Regions from separate parts of the Variovorax sp. GW531-E2 genome, predicted to be linked through region 2. Evidence: predicted binding sites of a transcription regulator. Region 2 holds the regulator's gene; the other holds the start of a gene.
What was found. The regulator HrcA, encoded in region 2, represses chaperone genes, less so after heat shock. The targets are predictions, from matches to a motif close to TTAGCACTCNNNNNNNNNGAGTGCTAA.

Region 1: a site for HrcA is predicted at 1,539-1,565, ahead of rpoH (RNA polymerase sigma factor RpoH). Genes of this name have one in related genera too.

The regions. Positions count from the first base shown of each region.
Region 1 covers NZ_JBWKXQ010000082.1:3,856-7,056, forward strand. The annotation lists gene AC07XP_RS29710 (aminotransferase class IV family protein) at 1-425, opposite strand, end outside; gene AC07XP_RS29715 (LysR substrate-binding domain-containing protein) at 540-1,457, shown strand; gene rpoH (RNA polymerase sigma factor RpoH) at 1,594-2,535, shown strand; gene AC07XP_RS29725 (DNA alkylation repair protein) at 2,603-3,201, opposite strand, start outside.
Region 2 covers NZ_JBWKXQ010000054.1:25,568-28,768, forward strand. The annotation lists gene recN (DNA repair protein RecN) at 1-53, opposite strand, end outside; gene AC07XP_RS24740 (NAD kinase) at 91-996, opposite strand; gene hrcA (heat-inducible transcriptional repressor HrcA) at 1,028-2,035, shown strand; tRNA gene AC07XP_RS24750 (tRNA-Ile) at 2,071-2,147, shown strand; gene AC07XP_RS24755 (efflux RND transporter periplasmic adaptor subunit) at 2,406-3,201, shown strand, end outside.

The sequences.
Region 1 (3,201 bases), on a different contig from region 2:
ACGTGCTTCACGGCCGGCAGGAAGCGCTCGTGTTCGATCGCGGCCAGGGTCAGCGGGCCGGCGGGGCCGTTGGAAGGTGGGCCGGTGCGGATCAGCACCTCGGGCACCGCGTCGACCGCGGTGAACTCGCCGGCCGGGGAGTAGACGGTGGCCGTCAGCGACAGGTCCGCCGGGCCGGCCGCGAGCGCGGCCCGCAGGTGGGCGCGCACCGTGTCGTCGGGCAGCGCCTGGCCGAACAGGGTCTGCGAGGCGAAGCGCAGCCGTGCCAGATGGAGGTCGAGGCCCCGCACCCGGCCGCCGCGGACCTGCATGGCGGTGAAATGGGCGTGGCCGGCGAAGGCCAGCGACGCCAGGGCCTCGGCGGGTGCGGGTTGGCCGCTGCGTTGCACGACGAAAGTGGAAGAGGAAGGGACGCTGGCGGACATGGTTTCGTTGCTCCTGGAGGGGATGGATCATCAAGTTCCTGAACTATCCCGCGTTGACTTTCCCAGGAGAAACGAATAGTTTTTGGAAAATCATCAAAAACTATTTGAAGATCGATGCACCCCAGACTGCTCCCCGGCACCCGCGCCCTGCGCACCTTCGAGGCCGCCGGGCGGCACCTGAACTTCACGCGGGCTGCCGAAGAAGTCGGACTGACGCCGGCGGCCGTGAGCCACCAGATCAAGGAGATCGAGGAGCAGCTCGGCGTGGTGCTGTTCACGCGCACCAGCCGCAGCATCCGCCTCACGCCGGCCGGCGCCGTGTGGTTCGAGGCCACCGCCGACGCGCTCGACACCCTGCGCCGCGCCGCCGGCCGCGCCCGGCGCATGGCGCGCGGGGCAGCGACGCTGCGGCTGTCGACCAGCGCCCGTTTCGCGACCAACTGGCTGCTGCCCCGGCTGCCGCAGTTCCGGGCTGCGAACCCAGGGTTGGAACTGGGTTTCGATATTTCCGATGCGCTGCGGGATTTCGACGCCGACGACATCGACGTGGCGATCCGCTTCGGCAACGGGCAAGACCCTGGCACGCGCGCGCAGCGGCTGTTCGACACCGTCATCGTGCCGGTCTGCAGCCCCAGGCTGCTGGCCAGCGGCCCCCCGCTGGCAACACCGCGCGACCTGTTCCAGCACACGCTGTGCTACGTCGACTGGAAGACCGACGGCATGGTCTGGCCGAACTGGCCGATGTGGATGGCCGCGGCGGGCATCGAGGGCTTCGACGACAGCCGCTGCATCGGCTTCGCCGACTCGAGCGACGTGGTGCGCGCCGTCACCGAGAGCGGCATGGTCGGACTGGCCGACCTGGACATGATCGGCGCCGACCTCGCCCAGGGCCGGCTGGTGCGGCTGTTCGACATCGGCGTGCCCATGGCGGCGGGCTACGCCTACCACCTGGTCTACCCGGAAGGCAGCGCCCAGGACCCGCGCATCCTGGCGTTCCAGGACTGGCTGCTGGGGCAGGCGTCCAGGACTTGAAAAACGCCAAACGGCATACAAATATCCAACAAATCGCGACAAAAGCTATCGCAACGATAGAAACCCAAGGGAACCCTTGGCTTAGCACTCCCTCTAACCGAGTGCTAATATGACCGCCACAAAGGAGTTTCCCCTGATGACAACGCTGTCTGGAGTCTCTGCCAACCAGCTGGCCGTCGCCAACCCCTGGTCGATGGTCCCCCCGCTGGGCAACCTGGATGCCTACATTTCGGCCGCCAACCGCCTGCCGCTGCTCACGCTCGAAGAAGAGCAGGGCTTCGCACGCAAGTTGCGCGACCAGAACGACCTCGAAGCCGCCGGTGCGCTGATCCTGTCGCACCTGCGCCTGGTCGTCTCGATTTCCCGCCAGTACCTGGGCTACGGGCTGCCGCACGGCGACCTGATCCAGGAAGGCAACGTCGGTCTCATGAAGGCCGTGAAGCGTTTCGACCCCGACCAGGGCGTGCGGCTGGTGAGCTACGCCATGCACTGGATCAAGGCCGAGATCCACGAGTACATCCTGAAGAACTGGCGCATGGTCAAGGTCGCGACGACCAAGGCCCAGCGCAAGCTGTTCTTCAATCTGCGCTCGATGAAGCAGGGTTTCAAGGCCGACTCGGCCGCGGCCGACAACGGCACGCACCGCGAGACGCTGAGCCCCGACGAGGTCTCGCAGATGGCCACGCGCCTGAACGTGAAGCCCGAGGAAGTGCTCGAGATGGAAACCCGCCTGTCGGGCGGCGACGTGCTGCTCGATCCGGGTCCGTCCGATGACGGCGACGAAGGCTTCGGCCCCATCGCCTACCTGGCCGACGCCACGCAGGAACCGACCGCTTTGCTCGAATCGCAGCAGCGCGACCGCCTGTCGAGCGACGGCATCGCCACCGCCCTGGAGGCGCTGGACGACCGCAGCCGCCGCATCGTCGAAGAGCGCTGGCTCAAGGTGAACGACGACGGCTCGGGCGGCATGACGCTGCACGACCTGGCCGCGGTGTACGGCGTGAGCGCCGAGCGCATCCGCCAGATCGAAGTGGCGGCGATGAAGAAGATGAAGAAGGCGCTGGCCGAGTACGCGTAAGCGTCGCAACCGCCCTCCTCCACGAAAAAGCCCGGCAGTGCCGGGCTTTTTTTCGTTCGGGGACGCTTCAGGGCGTCGACTTGGTCAGCGTGCGCAGCGCCCGCTTCGCGATGTAGCGGGTCTCGGCAACCGGCGACTCGGCCACCCAGCGCGTGCACAGCGTCTCGACCCACTCGGGCTGCGTCTTGCTCGCGTCGTTGAGCCAGTTGGCGACCGAGTTCTGCACGTAGCGATGCGCGTCGGCGCGCAGCGGCTCCAGCAGCGGCAGCGCCAGCCAGGGCTCGGCCTTCAGCGTCTCGATCTGCGCGCACCACACGCCGCGCGGGCGCGTGAGCTCGCTGGCGAAGCGGCGCACGTTCGGATCGGCATCGGCCACCCAGGGCTGCAGCAGCGCCAGCGCCTCGTCGAGCGAATCGATGACGCTGTCGCGCACCGCCATCCAGGCGAACTCGCGCACGCCGAAATGCGGGTCGGCGGCAAAGCGGCGCACGGCGTCGAGCTGGGCCGCCAGCGGCAGGCCCGACAGCGTGATCCACTGCACCGCCCAGCAGCGCGCCACGTCGCTCGTGTGCGTGGCCAGCCGGTGCGCCACGGCATCGCGCTCGGCGTGTTCGGCCGTCATGTCGTACAGCGCCCGCGCGATGTGGCTGTGGCGCTGCATGGGCT
Region 2 (3,201 bases):
TCAAGGGACCGCACGATCACGAAGTCGCGCAGTGCGATGCGTCGCAAAGCCATCTCAGTTCGTCCTCAAGCTGGAGGCGTGGTCCTTCATTCAGGAGCCCCCTTCGTTCCAATGGAGTTTCTTGCGCAGCGTGTCGAAATAGCTCCAGCCGCGCGGGTGCAGGAAGCGCACCCGGAAGTCGGAGCGGCGCACCACCACGCGGTCGCCGATGGCGAGCGAGGCGAGCGACTGCATGTCGAAATTGGCGCTGGCGTCGCGCCCGCTCACCAACTCGATCACGATCTCGTCGGCGTCGGGCAGCAATACGGGGCGGTTCGACAGCGTGTGCGGCGCGATCGGCACCATCACCCAGCCCGGCACCGCCGGATGCAGCAGCGGCCCGCCGGCCGACAGCGCGTAGGCCGTCGAGCCCGTGGGCGACGCGATGATCAGCCCGTCGGCGCGCTGGTTGGCCACGAAATGACGGCCCACCGACACGCGCATCTCGACCATGCCCGAGGTGGCGCCGCGGTTGACCACCACGTCGTTCATCGCGAGCGCGTCGAACACCAGGGCCTCATCGCGGATCACCTGCGCGTGCATCAGGCTGCGGTGGTCTTCTTCGTATTCGCCGGCCAGCATCGGGATCAGCGTGGCCTGGTAGTTGTCCAGCGGGATGTCGGTGATGAAGCCGAGCCGCCCGCGGTTGATGCCGATGAGCGGGATGCCGTAGCACGCGAGCTGCCGGCCGATGCCGAGCATGGTGCCGTCACCGCCGACCACGAGGCCGAGGTCGCAGCGCTGGCCGATTTCTTCGACCGACAGCGCCTGGTAGCGCGGGTGGGGCGGTGCGTCGGTGTCCTCGCAGGACGAACGCTCCACGAACACCGTGCAACCCTGCGATTCGAGGAAGGCGCCGATGCCCTCCATCACGCCGTCGCGCGCATCGGCTTGCGCCCGGGCGCCGGAAGCCTGGTATTTGCCGATCAGGGCGACGTGACGAAAGCGTGAGGTCATAGCTCACAAATTACAACACTAAAATCTTGCAATGCTGGACGACCGTGCCAAGTTGCTGTTGAAGACGCTGGTCGAGCGTTACATCGCCGATGGGCAACCCGTCGGATCACGCACGCTCTCGCGTTCGGCGGGGCTGGATCTCTCGCCCGCGACCATCCGCAACGTCATGTCCGACCTCGAGGCGCTGGGGCTCATCGCCAGCCCGCACACCTCGGCCGGACGCGTGCCGACCACGCGCGGCTACCGGCTCTTCGTCGACACCATGCTGACCGCGCAGCGCGAGCAGATGAGCACGCCGAGCCTGGCGGCCGACCAGCCGCAGAAGGTGATCGCCAACGCCGCGCACCTGCTGTCGAACCTGTCGCAGTTCGTGGGCGTCGTGATGGCGCCGCGGCGCGTCTCGGTGTTCAAGCAGATCGAATTCTTGCGGTTGTCCGAGCGGCGGCTGCTGGTGATCATCGTCTCGCCCGACGGCGACGTGCAGAACCGCGTGATCTTCCCGGAATCCGACTACTCGCAGTCGCAGCTGGTGGAAGCCTCGAACTACATCAACGCGCACTTCGCGGGCCTGACGATCGAGCAGGTGCGCGACCGCCTGCAGTCCGAGGTCGAGAAGCTGCGCGGTGAAATCGCCGCGCTGATGCAGGCCGCGGTGCAGGTCAGCTCCGAAGTGCTCACCGATGCGCAGGCCGACGACGTCGTGATTTCCGGCGAGCGCAACCTGCTGTCGGTGACCGATTTTTCCAGTGACATGGGGCAGCTGCGGCGTGCCTTCGATCTTTTTGAAGAGAAGGCGCAGCTGATGCGGCTGCTCGACGTGTCGAGCAAGGCCGAGGGCGTGCGCATCTTCATCGGCGGCGAAAGCCAGGTCGTGCCGTTCGAGGAGCTGTCCATCGTCAGCGCCAACTACGAGGTCGACGGCCAGGTGGTCGGTACGCTGGGCGTGATCGGCCCGACCCGCATGCCGTACGACCGCATGATCCAGATCGTCGATATCACGTCGCGGCTGGTGAGCAACGCGCTGAGCCACCGCAAGTAAGCGGCTGCGCGCGGCGCATAGAATCGGGCCCGCGTGGGCCGTTAGCTCAGTTGGTTAGAGCAGCGGACTCATAATCCGTTGGTCGAGTGTTCAAGCCACTCACGGCCTACCACCACACATTCCCCCTCTGTAGACACTCCGATGAAGGCCGCATTGCGCGGCCTTTTTCTTTGGTGCCAGAGGCGCGAGCGAGGCCTGCGGCCGCCGCCGATTTCACCTACGGCAAACACAGGATTCCTTCAGGTTGCAATGCAACATCGAAGGCAGAATGCACCATTTGAGTGCAAATGTAACGAGCCGGGTGATCCCTGCGCACGCCGCACTGCGATTCCCGATGGCCATGACCCCGCTTTTCAAGCTCCTGCTTCCGATGTCCCTGCTCGCGCTCGCTGCATGCGGCGCCAAGCAGGCTTCCACCACCGATGACGCGCCGCCCGAAGTCGGCGTGGTGGCGCTGCACGCCAGTGACGTGGCTGTGCACACCGAGCTCGCGGGCCGCACGGCCGCCTACCGCGTCTCCGAGGTGCGGCCCCAGGTCAACGGCATCGTGCGCAAGCGGCTGTTCGAAGAGGGCGGCATGGTCCGCGCGGGCCAAGTGCTGTACGAGATCGAGCCCGGCCCGTTCGAGGCCGCGCACGAGCAGGCGCAAGCCGCATTGGCCACGTCGCAGGCCACCATCGCCAGCCTGCGCGGCAAGGCCGATCGCTTCGGCGAACTGGTCAAGGCCAATGCCGTGAGCAGGCAGGAGCACGAAGAGGCGCAGGCCGCGCTGGTGCAGGCGCAAGCCGGCGTGAAGGCCGCGCAGGCGGCTGTGAAGGCGGCGCGCATCAACCTCGACTTCACGCGCATCACCGCGCCCATCGCGGGACGCATCGGCCGCTCCGCCGTGACCGAGGGCGCGCTCGTGGCGCCGGGCCAGGCGATGGCGCTGGCCACGATCCAGCGGCTCGATCCGATCTACGTCGACGTGGTGCAGTCGAGCCTGGAACTGACGAAGCTCAAGCGCCGTTTCATCTCGGGCGACATGGCGCCGGCCAGCACCCAGGTCCGCCTGCGCATGGAGGACGGCCTGCCTTACCCGCATGCCGGCACGCTGAAGTTCTCCGAAGTGGCTGTCGACGAGGCCACCGGCTCGGTCACGTTGCGCGCGGAGTTCCCGAACCCGC